Regions from separate parts of the Variovorax sp. 38R genome, predicted to be linked through region 1. Evidence: predicted binding sites of a transcription regulator. Region 1 holds the regulator's gene; the other holds the start of a gene.

Region 1 (7,520 bases):
TACAAGGTCGGCGACGGCGAATGGACCGACACCTCCGTGGTCGGCAACGAGGTGCAGGTGCGCTTCAAGCTGACGCTCACGGGCCTCGGGCCGCTGTGATGACGATCCCTTTTCCCATGCCCATGCATCCCTCTTCTTCCGCCATGAACAAGCTCTTCTTTGCCGCGGCCCTCTGCGCGGGCGCGGCCCTGCCGCTGGCCGCGACGGCCCAGGAATACACCGCGCCGCCGCTGGCCGCCAAGCCCGCGGGCGGGCCGGTCAAGAACGCCAGCTACGTGATCGACCCGACCCACACCTTCGTGATGTACGAGATGGGCCACTACGGCACCACCACCAACCGCGGACGCTTCAGCACCAAGGACGGCTCGGTGCAGATCGATGGCAGCGGCACCGGCGGCAAGGTCGACATCACGATGGACATCAGCTCCATCAACACCGGCGTCGATCTGCTCAACCGCCACGTGCAGAGCAAGGACTTCTTCAACGTGGCCGAATTCCCCACCGGCCGCTTCGTGGCCGAGCGCATCGACTTCAGCGGCGACAAGGTGACCGACGTGCCCGGCACGCTCACGCTCATGGGCCAGACCAAGCCGGTGACGCTGAAGGCCGTGCGCTTCAACTGCTACCTGAACCCGCTCATCAACCGCCAGGTCTGCGGCGGCGACTTCGAGGCCACCGTGCAGCGCAGCGACTGGGGCATCACCTGGGGCCTGAACTTCGGCTTCGAGAACAAGGTGAAGCTGCTGGTGCAGGTCGAGGCCGTGAACGTGCAGCAATGACGACGACGCAAGGAGCCGCTCGATGATGGACACCACCCTTTCCCTGCTCGGCATCGCCGGCGCCATGGCTGTCGGCGCAATGAGCCCTGGCCCGAGTTTCGTGATGGTGGCGCGCACCGCCGTGGCGTCGCGCAGCGACGGGCTCGCTGCCGCACTGGGCATGGGTGCCGGCGGGCTGGCGTTCTCGATCGCGGCGCTGGCCGGGCTGCAGGCGGCGTTCCTCGCGGTGCCGGGGCTGTACCTCGCGATCAAGGCCTTCGGCGGCGCGTACCTGATCTACCTGGGCTTTCGCATCTGGCGCGGCGCGCGTCAGCCGCTCGCGATCACGCCCGACACGGACGCCTCGCCGCGCGGGCAAGGCCGCAGTGGGCGCACCTTCCTGCTCGGCCTGGCCACGCAGGTCAGCAACCCGAAGACGGCGGTGGTGTACGCGAGCATCTTCGCGGCCTTCCTGCCGCGCGAGGTGCCGCTGGTGCTGGCGCTCGCGGTGCCGGCGGTGATCTTCTGCATCGAGACGGGCTGGTACGCGATCGTCGCGCTGGCGCTGTCCTCGGCCGCGCCGCGCGCGGCCTACCTGCGCTACAAGACTTGGATCGACCGCGCGGCCGGCGGCGTGATGGGACTGCTGGGCCTGCGGCTCGTGTGGTCGGCGGTGCGCGGCACCTGAGCCGCTACAGCAGACTCTCGGGCGTGAGCGGCGACAGCAGCTCGAGCATGGTGCGGTCCCAGAAACCCGAGTCGGGTTCTTCGTGCAGCACGGTGGTCTTGCCGCCTTCCTCGCTGACCCACTCGATGCGTCGCGAGTCTTCGGCAAACCGCAACCGGTAGGCGCCCTGCTGCTTGAGCACGTCGAGCAGCTTCAAGGTCTGCTGCGCCATCTCGGGGCTGCGGATGAACAGGCCGATCTCGGTGTTGTGGATCTCGGAGCGCGGATCGAAATTCATCGAGCCGACGAACAGGATGCGCTGGTCGATCACCGCCGACTTGGCGTGCAGCCGCCCCACCGACGTGCCGAACAGACCCAGCCGCACGCTGCGCCGCGTGCGCGCGGAACTCAGCTCGTGCAGCTCGGCGCCCAGCGCGAGCATGTCGGCGCGGTAGCGGCGGTAGGCGGTGTGGACCAGCGGCTCGTCGGTGGCCGCGAGCGAGTTGGTGACCACGCTGATCTTCACGTTGCGCCCGCGGATCTCGCGCATCACCTCCAGCCCCGACGCGCCCGGGATCAGGTAGGGCGAGACCAGCGTCACCTCGCTGCGCGCGCGGCGCATCTGCTCGACCACGTTGTAGCGCACGCTGTCGACATCGAGCAGCGGCACGCCGCCATACGACGCGGTCTTGCCGATCACGCGGTCGGGCGAATCGGCGTACGCCTCGGCGGTGGTCCAGATCAGGCCGAGCTTGCCGGCATCAAGGTCGTCGGCCACCGGGCTGTAGCCGAGCAGGTCGTTGGGCGCGGGCTTGGGCGGCGGGGGTGTGGTGTCGGGGCCGGTGGCGGCGTCGAAGCGGCGCTGCAGTTCTTCGCGCGGCAGGTCGGTGCGCACGACGGAGCCGATCGGGCGCACGTGCGGGCTGTTCCAGTACTGGTCGAACAGCACGCCCAGGCGCGGGATCAATGCGCCCGTGACGAAGGTGTCGAGATCGATGAAGTTCTGGCCCGAGGTGCGCCGGAAGTACTGGTTGCCGATGTTGCGCCCGCCCGCCACCGCCATCGCGCCGTCGGCGATGAAGAGCTTGTTGTGCATGCGGCGATTGACGCGGCTGAAGTCGAACAGCGACGCGGTGAAGCGCTTGAGCAGGCTGCCGCGCCCGGCCGGGAACGGGTTGAACAGGCGCAGCTCCACGTTCGGCGTGGCGGCCAGGCCGAGCAGCAGCTCGTCTTCGCCGGACGTGTACAGGTCGTCCATCAACAGGCGCACGCGCACGCCGCGCTGGGCGGCGTCGCGCAGGGTGCGCAGCAGGTAGCGACCGGTCTCGTCGTTCTCGATCTGGTAGTACTGCACGTCGAGCGTGCGCTGCGCGCGGCGCGCGAGCTGCAGCCGCGTGTCGAAGGCGAAGTCGCCACCGGGCATGAGGCGAAAGCCGCTGAGGTCGGGGTCGGGCTGCGAGGCCAGCGCGATCTTGCCGAGCGCAGTGTCGGCCGAGACGGCGATGGCCTGGGTGGGTGCGCGCGGTGCTTCGTCGGGCAGCGTGGCGCAGCCGGTGAACAGCAACGCCGCCGCGATGACGAAAACCCAATGCCCACAGCGCGACAGCAGGCGACGGGTCATCGTCGGCTTTCTACAGGGCCTTGCGCAGGTTGGCGGGCGCGATGCGCAGCGCTTCGCGGTACTTGGCCACGGTGCGGCGCGCGCACTCGATGCCCTGCTCTTTCAGCATCTCGGAAATCTGGCTGTCGGACAGCGGCTTCTTGATGCTCTCGGAGCTCACGAACTGCTTGATGAGCGCGCGCACTGCTGTGCTCGACGCGTTGCCGCCGGTCTCGGTGCCCAGCGCCGAACCGAAGAAGTACTTGAGCTCGACGGTGCCGAAGGGCGTCGACATGTACTTGGCGGTGGTCACGCGCGAGATGGTCGATTCGTGCAGGCCCAGCTCGTCGGCGATCTCGCGCAGCACCAGCGGGCGCATCGCGAGTTCGCCGTGCACGAAGTAGCTCTTCTGCCGTTCGACGATGGCGTTGCTCACGCGCAGGATGGTGTCGAAGCGCTGCTGGATGTTCTTGATGAACCAGCGCGCCTCCTGCAGCCGCTGCGACAGCGCCTGGCTGCCCTCGCCCTTGTGCGCCTTGAGCGCACCGGCGTAGATGTCGTGCACGCGCAGGCGCGGCATGACCTCGGGGTTCAGCATGACGCGGAACTTGATGTTGGTGCCGCGGCCCGTCTTGGTGACGATCACGTCGGGCACGACGATGTTGCGTTCGACGTCGACAAAACGGCGGCCCGGCTTGGGCTCCAGGCGCGCAATGATCTGCAGCGCCGAGCGCACCAGCTCTTCGTTCGTGCGCGTGAGCGTGGCCAGGCGCTTGAAGTCGCGCCGCGCGAGCAGCTCCATCGGCTGCTTGCAGATCGCGATGGCGGTCTTGCGCACGAGCGCTTCGGCCTCGGTCTCGTCTTCGTTCGCGAGCGCCTTCAGCTGGATGCTCAGGCATTCGCCGAGGTCGCGCGCGCCGACACCGACGGGCTCCAGACTCTGCAGCAGGCCGAGCGCCACCTGAAAGTGGTGCACGAGGTCGTCGAACTGGTCGTTGTCGTCGCCCGCCAGGCCCGAGGCCAATGCGGGCAGCGAGTCTTCGAGGTAGCCGTCGTCGTTGAGCGATTCGATCAAAAAGCGCAGCGCGGCGCAGTCGTTTTCGTTGAGCCGCAGGGTCAGCGCCTGGCGGTGCAGGAACGATTGCAGCGACTCCTGGCTGCGCGCGAGTTCGGTGGCGTCGGCGCGCTCGTCATCGCCGAGGTTGTTCTGGCGTGCGGGCGCGTCGCTGCCCCACTCGCTGTCGTCGGGCGCCATCTCGACGGTGCCGTCGCCTTCCCAGTCGGGCTCGCGCTCGGTGATCTCGGCGGCGGGGCCGTCGGATTCCGGTGTGGACGTGGTCGCTTCGCTGGAAGCGGTGGAGGCACTGGGGGCGGACGGCGCGAAATCGCCCTCGCCGCTGTCACCACCGTCGTCGCGCGGCACGGGCGTGTCGACAGCATCGAGCCCGAATTCCTCGCGCGCCGCTTCTTCCGCGGTGCGTTCGAGGAACGGGTTCTCGTCCAGCATCTGCTCCACCTCCTGGCTCAGTTCGAGCGTGGAGAGTTGGAGCAGGCGAATGGACTGCTGCAGCTGCGGCGTGAGCGCCAGATGCTGCGAGACGCGAAGGGACAGCCCTTGCTTCATGGAGACGCGCCCCTCCCTTACATGCGGAAGTGCTCGCCCAGGTACACCCTGCGTACCTCGGCGTTGTCGACGATCTCCGAGGGTGTGCCTTGTGCCAGCACGTGCCCGTCGCTGATGATGAACGCGTGATCGCAGATGCCCAGCGTTTCACGCACGTTGTGGTCGGTGATGAGCACGCCGATGCCGCGCTCTTTCAGGAAACTGATGATCCGCTGGATCTCGATCACGGCGATCGGGTCGATGCCGGCGAAGGGCTCGTCCAGCAGGATGAAGCGCGGTTGCGTGGCCAGCGCGCGTGCAATTTCGACGCGGCGGCGCTCGCCGCCCGACAGCGCGAGCGCGGGCGAATCGCGCAGGTGATCGACGCGCAGGTCGGACAGCAGGTCGGCCAGTCGCTCTTCGGTGGCCTGCTTCGACAACGGCACCATGCGGCCGTTGGCGTCGGGCTCGCGCTGCAGCTCGAGCACGGCACGCACGTTTTCCTCGACCGTGAGCTTGCGGAAGATCGAGGCTTCCTGCGGCAGGTAGCTCAGGCCCATGCGCGCGCGGCGGTGAATGGGCATGTGGGCGATGGGCTCGCCGTCGATGGTGATCTCGCCGGCATCGGCGCGCACCAGCCCGACGATCATGTAGAACGAGGTGGTCTTGCCCGCGCCGTTGGGGCCGAGCAGTCCGACGACCTCACCCTTCTGCACATCGAGCGAAACGTCTTTCACGACCGTGCGGCTGCCGTAGCTCTTCTTGAGGCCGCGCGCCACGAGGCGGCTGCCGGGGACGCCGTCGGCGGTCGTCTGGGTTCCTGCGGTTTCGATCACTTGCGCCCTTCCCCATCGGTGCTGCCGCCCAGCGTGGTGCTCGGGCGCAGCCCGGCGCCGGGCGCGGGGGTGGGTGCCGGAGCGGCGGGCTTCTTGCCGCCGGCTGCCGGTGCGGAGCCGCCCGCCGCCGGGGCCGCGGCGGCCTTCGGCGTGAGGATGGCCTTCACGCGGCCACCGCTGCCCCCCGAGACGCCGGCGTTCGGCGGCACGAGGGAGCCGTTGACGGTGTAGGTGTCGTTGCTCTGGTCGTAGACGATCAGCGCACCGCTGCTCTCGTCGTTGGCCGTGGCGCCCACCAGCCGGCGCATGACGGCGCGGCGGATGAACTTGACGTTGTCGGCGCGGCTGTCGTACTCGATGACTTCCGACTCGCCCTCGATCCACTCGTCGCCGGCGTTGCGCTTCTGCTTGTAATAGGCCAGCTTGCCGGGCGCCGCCGTGACCACGCCGTACTGGTAGCCCTCGGCGTCCTGGCGCACGTCCAGCCGCGCACCGCGGATGATGATCGTGCCCTTCGTGACCAGCACGTTGCCGGTGAACACGCTGGTCTGTTTCAGGTCGTCGTAGCGCATCGAGTCGGACTCGATGTTCATCGGCTTGGTGCGGTCGGCGGTTTCAGCCAGGGCGCCGGAGGCGGCTCCGGCCAGCACCAGCGCGCCGAAAGCCAGGCGGCCGAGGCGACGAAGGGTGGGGAATGTGGGGATGGAGGGCAATGTCATAAAGGCACGAAACTTGCTCTGAAACATTGTATGCGTGGGACGGTGATTGCCCACCGCCGCCAATGAAAAAGCCCGCCGAAGCGGGCCTTGCATTCGACCAGAAAACAGGTCGTCGGGGGTCAGCCCTTCTTGGCTTCGCCGGTCAGGAAGGTCGCCACTTGCAGCACCTTGGCCATGCTGCCGGCGGTTTCGCCGTCGACATACCAGCGGCCTGCCACGGCCAGGGCTGGCACGCCGGCGACCTTGTAGGCCTCGGTCTGTTGCGCCGCGCGGCGGGCCTTGCTGGCCACGCCGAAGGACGCAAAGGTTTCCTTGAACTTGGCACCGTCGAGGCCGGCGCGCTCGGCCCAGGCCTGGATGTTGGCTTCGCCGTTCAGGTTCTGGCGCTGCGCGTGGATCGCGGCGAACACCTTCGAGTGGTATTCCTCCAGCTTGCCCATCGCTTCGAGCGTGAAGTACAGGCGCTGCTTGGCTTCGACGTCGTTGCCCACGAAGGGCACCGGAATGCGTCGGAACGCCACTTCCTTCGGGGCTGCCTTGACCCAGGCTTCGAGCGAGGGCTCGAAGTCGTTGCAATGCGGGCAGTTGTACGAGAAGAACTCGACCACCTCGATCTTGCCGGCCGGTGCATCGACCGGCACGCGCTTGTCGAGCACGAGGAAATCGGTGCCGGCCTTGGGGGCGCGCTGGGCGTGTGCCGGAACGGCAGCCAGCGAAAGCAGCCCGATCGAAGTGGCGGCCAGCGAAAAGTCACGACGTTTCATGGAAAAGGTTCTCCTGTGGGTACCGCAGACAGAGCCGGCGCGCCGCAGGGAGTTCCCCGTCGGCGGCGCGCCCGAGGCGCTGGAATTGACAAAAACAGCGTGCGGCAGATGCCGCGCGGGCGAGAGCTTAAAGGCTGTTCAAGAAAGACGTCGGTCAGCGCTGCACGCGCACCAGCGCCGATTCGAGACCGCCGCCGTCGAGCCGTTCCTTGAGCCGGTCGGCGTCGTCCTTCTTGTTGAACGGGCCGGCGCGCACGCGGTAGACCGTGCGACCGGCCTGCTCGCGCTCGGTGACCTTGGCCTCGACGCCCATGAGCGACAGCTTGGCGCGCTGCGCCTCGGCGTCGTCGGTGGTGCGGAAGGCGCCGGCCTGCACGAAGTACATGAAGGGGTCGGCACCCGACGGCGACGGTGCAGCGGCGGCCGTGTGGCTCGGCGCGGCGGACGCGGTGGTCGTGCTGCCGCCACCCGAACGGGCCCGGGCGAGGTCGCCCAGCGGATCGTTCGACGACGGCAGGGCGTTGGCTTCGGCCGGCACCGGCGCCGGGCGCGCCGGCTTGGGCGCCACCACCA
Region 2 (7,520 bases), 2.8 Mb from region 1:
TCGACCAGCGTGGCCTTCTTGCGGCCGATGTACTGCGAGAGCAGACCCAGCGGAAAGCGCATGAGCGCGCCCGCGATGATCGGCACCGACAGCATCAGGCCCTTCTGCGCGGGCGAGAGGTCGAAGGTCTCGCCGATGAAGGGAGCCATGGCGCCGTTGAGCACCCAGATGCAGCAGGAGAACGAGAAGTACAGGAAGGCCGCGAACAGGGTCGGACTGTGGCCTGACTGCAAGAAATTCCTGAAACCTGACATGGTGTTCAAACGTGCAAAAAGCCGCGGCGCGACCGGGAGGCGGCCGTGTCGACGGACAGGGGTGGAGTCGGGAGGCCGGCGGCGAACGCCGTCGGCATGGGGGTGGGCCCGGCCTGGAAACGGCCGGGGCGGATGCAGGAACCTGCAGCCTCACCAAAGCGGTGCTTCGTTACACCGTGCCCTGTTCGACGCAAGAGGCGTGCCTGCGAATGCAGGCTGGCGTGACCTATGCTTCCGGGGCCTTGCCACTCCTTGCCGCCATGTCCCTTCTCGTCGTCCTTTCCCCTGAACCCGCTGAAGGTGCGCCCTTGCCGGCGCTGCTGCAGCAGTCGATCGATGCCGCGGGCGTCGCGGGTGTCACGGTGCTGGGGCGTGCGGGCTGCCACACGCTGGTGCAGCGCACGCAGGCGCTTGCACCGTCGATGGTCCTGGTGCATCTGGATGAAACAGAACCGCAACTCGATGCGCTGCTCGAAGCGCTGGCCGCATGGCGCGGCGCACCGCCCTGCGCTTTGGGCGTGATGAGCGCGCCGCTGGACGGCGCGCAGCACGCGGCGCTCGTGGCCGCGGGCGTGCACGCGTGGGTACCCCACGAGGGCGTCGATGCGCTCGCCGCACTGACCGCACAGGCACAGGCCCGCTGGACGCGCGAGGCCGCGCTGCGCACTGAACTTGACGGCCTGCGCACGCGCATGGACGAGCGCAAGTGGGTCGACCGCGCCAAGGGCCTGCTGATGTCCGCGCGCGGCATCGGCGAAGACGAAGCCTTCGGCTTGCTGCGCGGCGCCGCGATGCACGCCAACCTGCGGCTGGGCGAGGTGTCGCGCTCGGTCATCGAGGCCGCGCAATGGGCCGAGGCGATCAACCGCGCGGGCCAGCTGCGCATGCTCTCGCAGCGGCTGGTACGCGTGGCGGCGCAGCTCGCGGCCGGCATCGACGCGCAGCGTGCGCGCGTGCTGCGCACGCAGTCGACCGAGCGGGTGCAGCAGACGCTGGATCATCTGGCGGCCCTCGAGCTGGGGCCGGCCGGCGTGCAGGCGCTCGGCGAGGTGCAGGCCGCGTGGAACGGGTTGGCGGCGTTGCTGGGCGCCAAGCCCGCGTCGACGGGGCTTGCTGCGATCGATGCGCGCGGTGAGGCCTTGCTGTTGGCGGCCGAGGCCCTGACGGATGCGCTGGAGGCCTCGGGTGCGCGGCGCGCGCTGCGCATCGTCAACATCTGCGGACGGCAGCGCATGCGCGCGCAGCGTCTCGCCAAGGACGCGCTGCTGGCCTCGACGCTCGCGGCCGGCGCTTCGCGTGACCGGCTGCTGCCGACCATGAATGAATTCGAAGCCGCACTGCTGGAGCTGGAGCGTGCGCCGCTCAGCTCGCCCGAGATCCGCGCCGGGCTGGTGAGCGCGCGCGACGAGTGGCTGCGCCTCGTCGGCGGCGTGCAGGCGCTCGACAGCCCCGAAGGGCGCGCCACGCTGGTGCGTTCCAGCGAGGCGCTCGTGGACACCTTCGAGCGCCTGACCGGGTGGTACGAGCACAGCCTGCAGGTCATCATGTCCTGACGCCGGTTGTGCCGCGCCTGCTGGATCAGGCCGCGGCCTTCTCCACATGCGCCTGGCGCGTGTAGAGAAAATCGATCACCGCCTTGCGTGCGTGCACATAGGCCGGGTCTTCGGCCAGCGCCACGCGGTTGCGCGGGCGCGCGATGTCTACCGCCAGCACCTCGCCGATGGTGGCGGCCGGGCCGTTGGTGAGCATCACGATGCGGTCGCTGAGCAGCACCGCCTCGTCGACGTCGTGCGTGACCATCACGACCGTGCTGCGCGTCTTCTGCACGATGGCAAGCAGCTCGTCCTGCAGCTTGGCGCGCGTGAGAGCGTCGAGTGCGCCGAAGGGCTCGTCCATCAGCAGCACCTTGGGCTCCATCGACAGCGCACGGGCGATGCCCACGCGCTGCTTCATGCCGCCCGAGATTTCGCCGGGCCGCTTCTGCGCGGCGGGCGTGAGGCCCACCAGCGCGAGTGCCGCGTCGGTGCGTTCGCGCAGCTGCGCCTTGCTTTCGGTGGCCGCGAACACGCGCTCGACCGCGAGGTACACGTTCTCGAAGCAGGTGAGCCAGGGCAGCAGCGAGTGGTTCTGGAACACCACGGCGCGCTCGGGGCCCGGGCCCTTGATCTCCTTGTTGGCGCACAGCAGCACGCCCTGCGTCGGCGTGGTCAGCCCGGCGATGAGGTTCAGCAGCGTCGACTTGCCGCAGCCCGAGTGCCCGATGAGCGTGACGAACTCGCCCTTGGCCACGTTCAGGTTCACGTCGCGCAGTGCGACGAAGCGGCCCTTGGGTGTCTTGAACGCCTGCTCGACGTCATGAATCTCGATGTACTTGTTGTCGTCGTTCATGACTTCACCTCTTCGAACGTGAATGCGGTGGCGAGCTTGATGAGCGCGAACTCCAGCACCAGACCGACGATGCCGATCACGAAGATCGCGATGATGATGTTGGCGACGTTGAGGTTGTTCCACTCGTCCCACACCCAGAAGCCGATGCCGACGCCGCCCGTGAGCATTTCGGCCGCGACGATCACCAGCCACGCGGTGCCGACTGCGAGGCGCACGCCGGTCAGCATGTAGGGCAGCACGGCGGGAAAGAGGATCTTGGTGAGGATCTTCCATTCGCTGAGGTTGAGCACCTTGGCCACGTTCATGTAGTCGCTGGGCACGCGTTGCACGCCCACGGCGGTGTTGATGACCATCGGCCAGATCGAGCAGATGAAGATGGTCCAGATGGCGGCCGGGTTGGCGCCCTTGAACACCAGCAGGCCGATCGGCAGCCAGGCCAGCGGCGACACCGGGCGCAGCAGGCTGATGAGCGGATTGAACATGCGCGAGAGGAACTCGAAGCGCCCGATGGCAAAGCCGGCCGGAATGCCGACCGCCGCCGCGAGCCCGAAGCCCAGCGCCACGCGCTGCAGCGACGACAGCACGTTCCAGCCCACGCCCTGGTCGTTCGGCCCCTTGCTGTAGAACGGATCGCTGAACACGGTGAGCGCCTGCTGCCAGGTGGCGAGCGGCGTGGGGAAGCCGGTGGTGCTCTTCATGGCGACGATTTCCCAGACCAGCACGAGCAGGCCGAAACCCAGGAACGGCGGGAGCACACGCATCCAGAAGGCGCGCAGGTCGAGAGGCGTGCGTGGCTTCTTCTCTTTCTCCGCGCGGGGGAGTGGGGCAGCCTTGGCGTGGGCCGCACCCTCACCCCGGCCCTCTCCCGCATGCGGGAGAGGGAGGGATGCGTTCAGGGGCGAGTGAAAGACAGCGCTGACCATGGTGTGTTTCTCCTCGTGCATCAAACGTGCAACTTGAACGAGTCCGCGTACTTCTTCGGGTCCTTGCCGTCCCAGACGGTGCCGTCGAAGAGCTTGCTGCTGCGCATCGTGTCCTTGGGGACGGGCGTCTGCGTGGCGGCGGCGGCCTGCTTGTAGATGTCGATGCGGTTGATCTCGGTGGCCACCTTCAGGTAGTCGGGGTGCTCTTTCAAGAGGCCCCAGCGCTTGTGCTGCGTGAGGAACCACATGCCGTCCGACAGGTACGGGAAGTTCACGGCGCCGCCGTTGTAGAACTTCATGTGGTTGGGGTCGTCCCAGCTCTTGCCCAGGCCGTTGACGTAGCGGCCCAGGATGCGCTGGTTGATGGCGTCCACGCTGGTGTTGACGTAGCTCTTGTCAGCGATGGTTTCGGCCATCTTGTTCTTGTTCTGCAGGCCGGTGTCGATCCACTTGCTGGCCTCGAGGATCGCGGCCGTGACGGCGCGCGCGGTGTTCGGGTACTTCTTCGTGAACTCCGCGGTGCAGCCCAGCACCTTCTCGGGGTGGTCCTTCCAGATGTCCTGCGTGGTGATGGCCGTGATGCCGATGCCGTCCATGATGGCGCGCTGGCCCCAGGGCTCGCCCACGCAGTAGCCGTCCATGTTGCCCACGCGCATGTTGGCGACCATCTGCGGGGGCGGCACGGTGATGTTCTTCACGTCCTTGAACGGATCGATGCCGGCCGAGGCGAGCCAGTAGTAGAGCCACATGGCGTGCGTGCCGGTGGGGAAGGTCTGGGCGAAGGTGTACTCGCGCTTCTCGGTGGCGATGAGCTTGGCGAGCGAGGCGGCATCGACCGCGCCCTTGTCGGCCAGCTTCTTCGACAGCGTGATGGCCTGGCCGTTGTTGTTGAGGGTCATGAGCACGGCCATGTCCTTCTTGGGGCCGCTCAGGCCCAGGTGCATGCCGTAGACCAGGCCGTAGAGCACATGCGCCATGTCGAGGTCGCCGTTGGAGAGCTTGTCGCGCACGCCGGCCCAGCTGGCTTCCTTGCTGGGGACGATCTTCACGCCGTACTTCTTGTCGATGCCCAGCACCGAAGCCATTACCACGCTGGCGCAGTCGGTCAGCGGGATGAAGCCGATCTTCACTTCTTCCTTCTCCGGCTTGTCCGAGCCCTGGGCCCAGACGGCGGCGCGCAGCGCGGGGTCGATGCCCACGGCGCCGAGGGCGGCGGCCTGCAGCACGCGGCGCCGGCTCAGTTTGGTTTTCAGCAGCAGATCGGACATGGGCGGGGCTCCAGAAGTGAAAGACAAAAACGAAAAGGCGTCCGCACCGCGCAGGGGCTGCTCGTGAACGAGCCCTTGCGGGATGGGGACGCCTTTGTCCGGTTCGGTGGGCCGCACCCGCCGTTGGGTGCAACCTGCCTCAAGACCTTGCGGTCTGTGACAAGCTCCATGCAAGCGGTGTGCCAGCCCGAAACTGCCGGTGGAAGCTATGGAAAAGATAGCTGGCAGGGCGCGCCGGTGCAGGGGAAAGTTCCTGCGGGCTGGCAAACCCGGGCGACGCACAACTGTTGTGCGCTGCACCAATCCAAGCGGCCCGGCTCAGCGCCGCGGTGCGGGCTCGAGCGGCAGGTAGTCGGCCATGGCCAGCATCGACTCGGCCACGTCGACGAGGCGGCGCTTCTGGTTCATGGCGGTCTGGCGCAGCATCTTGTGCGCCTCGGCTTCGCTCAGGCGGCGGTGCGCCATCAGCAGGCCCTTGGCGCGCTCGACGATCTTGCGTTCGTTGAGCGAGGCACGCACGGTGTCGAGTTCGTCGCTCATGGCCTGCAGGCGCTGCGACTGCTCCTGGACCATGTCGAGCACCGAGCGCTCGAGGTGGCGCCCGAGCTGCGCCGGCGTGGCGTCCTGCGCCTGCTGGGCATCGTCGAAGAACAGCGCACCGCCGGCCTGCGGGGCCAGCGTGCCGAGCAGCTGCCGGTAGGCGGCCAGCTCGCTGCGGGCCTGGGCGGTCTTGTGGTCGCACAGCGCGCGCAGGTCGGCGGAGAGGCGGTTCTCGACCGTCTGCATGGCGTCGATGCGCCGCGTGCAGCAGTCGAACCAGGCCTGGCTCAGCAGCGCATCGGCCGGCACCGAGGTGGCGCCCTTGCGGCGCAGGCGTTCGAGTTCGGCCAGCACGGCGTCGGACTGGCTGTCGTGCCAGAGCGTGCGCACCGCGTCGCCCGAGAAATCGATGAACACCTGGAAGCAGCGCTCCTGCGACTCGATGAGGTGCCGCCATTGCTGGCGCTGCGCCTCGTCGCCGCGGCCCAGCGCGAGCGCGGCGGCGCCGAAGGCACGCTCCTGGCCCGCGAACTCTTTGCCCTGCATGAAATTGAACATCGCCACCAGCAGGCGCGAGATCTCGGGGTCGGTGGCGCCGTCGGCCGCTTCGAACACCACGGCCAGCAGGCCGGCGACCAGCTTGGCGAAGGCGGCCACGGCCTGTGCCGGCTGGAGGTCGAGCGCGTCGATGCGCTGGCGCAGCGCGGGCAGGGCGTCCAGGCCCGGCAGCACCCAGGCGATGCGGCTGAACAGGCGCGCGCCGTGGCCGGCGCCCACCACGCGGTGGTGCTCGGCTTCGAGCCGGTCGAAGCCGGCGCGCACCTGCTGCTCGAGCGCGAGGCATTCGGCGATCTGCGGACCGCGCTGGTCGGCGAAGCGCCCGCCGTGCGAGGCGAGGAACACGTTCGACATGCCGCGCTCGCGCTGCAGCGCATGCACGAGCCGCCCGATCGCGCCGACCAGTTCGCTGGTGCGCGCGAGCTGGTCCAGCGCGTCGATCTCGCATCGGCGCGCGGCGATCAGGAAGTTCAGGCCGGAGGTCATTCGTGGGGAAGTGGGGAGGGCGCACCTCACTCGTGCAACTTCCGTGCCTCGCTTGCCCCTTCGCGGGCGCCGCCGACGGGCGACCCCTACACTCGGCGCCATGCTCTTGTTGGGAATCGAATCATCCTGCGACGAGACCGGCGTGGCGCTGGTCGAGTCGCACGGCGACGCACTGCCGCTGCTGCGTTCGCACGCGCTGCACAGCCAGATCGCCATGCACCAGGCCTACGGTGGCGTGGTGCCCGAGCTGGCCAGCCGCGACCACATCCGCCGCGTGCTGCCGCTCACCGAAGCCGTCATGGCCGAGGCCGGGCGCTCGCTCGCCGAGATCGACGTGGTGGCCTACACGCGCGGCCCGGGCCTGGCCGGTGCGCTGCTCGTGGGCGCGGGCGTGGCCTGTGCGCTCGGCGTGGCGCTGGGCAAGCCGGTGCTGGGCGTGCATCACCTCGAAGGGCATCTGCTGTCGCCGTTCCTGAGCGCCGACCCGCCCGAATTTCCGTTCGTGGCGCTGCTGGTGTCGGGCGGCCACACGCAGCTGATGCGGGTCGACGGCGTGGGCCGCTACGAACTGCTCGGCGAAACCATCGACGACGCGGCCGGCGAGGCCTTCGACAAGAGCGCCAAGCTCATGGGCCTGCCGTACCCCGGCGGCCCCTGGCTCGCGAAGCTGGCCGAAGAGGGCGATGCCGCGGCCTTCAAGCTGCCGCGCCCGCTGCTGCACAGCGGCGATCTCGACTTTTCATTTGCCGGCCTGAAGACGGCCGTGCTCACGCAGGCCAAGAAGCTCGGCGACCAGCTCGACGTGCGCAAGGCCGACCTGGCGGCTTCCACGCAAGCGGCGATCGTCGAGGTGCTGCTGAAGAAGTCGCTCGCGGCGCTCGACCAGACCGGCCTGAAACGGCTGGTGGTGGCGGGGGGCGTGGGGGCCAACAAGAACCTGCGCGAGCAGCTGAACGCGGCGTGTGCGAAGCGCAAGGTGCGCGTGCACTACCCCGAGCTGCACCTGTGCACCGACAACGGCGCCATGATCGCCATGGCGGCCGCCATGCGGCTGCAGTCGGGCTTGTCGCAGGCTTCGGAGCGCTATGCCTTCGACGTCAAGC

Evidence for each region. Region 1 encodes sigma-54, which starts transcription at its own class of promoters, with help from an activator protein. Its sites were predicted from a motif close to TGGCANGNAANCTGCTTT; they were not measured.
Region 2: a site for sigma-54 is predicted at 5,001-5,018, ahead of IG196_RS20070 (CmpA/NrtA family ABC transporter substrate-binding protein). Genes of this name have one in related genera too.

The regions. Positions count from the first base shown of each region.
Region 1 is NZ_CP062121.1:303,344-310,863, reverse strand. It holds gene IG196_RS01365 (YceI family protein) at 1-99, shown strand, start outside; gene IG196_RS01360 (YceI family protein) at 144-779, shown strand; gene IG196_RS01355 (LysE family translocator) at 802-1,446, shown strand; gene IG196_RS01350 (phospholipase D family protein) at 1,451-3,046, opposite strand; gene rpoN (RNA polymerase factor sigma-54) at 3,057-4,649, opposite strand; gene lptB (LPS export ABC transporter ATP-binding protein) at 4,667-5,464, opposite strand; gene lptA (lipopolysaccharide transport periplasmic protein LptA) at 5,461-6,183, opposite strand; gene IG196_RS01330 (thiol:disulfide interchange protein DsbA/DsbL) at 6,303-6,947, opposite strand; gene IG196_RS01325 (SPOR domain-containing protein) at 7,102-7,520, opposite strand, start outside.
Region 2 is NZ_CP062121.1:4,352,624-4,360,143, reverse strand. It holds gene IG196_RS20090 (MFS transporter) at 1-254, opposite strand, end outside; gene IG196_RS20085 (type IV pili methyl-accepting chemotaxis transducer N-terminal domain-containing protein) at 515-1,807, shown strand; gene IG196_RS20080 (ABC transporter ATP-binding protein) at 1,833-2,642, opposite strand; gene ntrB (nitrate ABC transporter permease) at 2,639-3,565, opposite strand; gene IG196_RS20070 (CmpA/NrtA family ABC transporter substrate-binding protein) at 3,586-4,833, opposite strand; gene IG196_RS20065 (nitrate regulatory protein) at 5,152-6,417, opposite strand; gene tsaD (tRNA (adenosine(37)-N6)-threonylcarbamoyltransferase complex transferase subunit TsaD) at 6,518-7,520, shown strand, end outside; gene IG196_RS20055 (alpha/beta hydrolase-fold protein) at 7,515-7,520, opposite strand, start outside.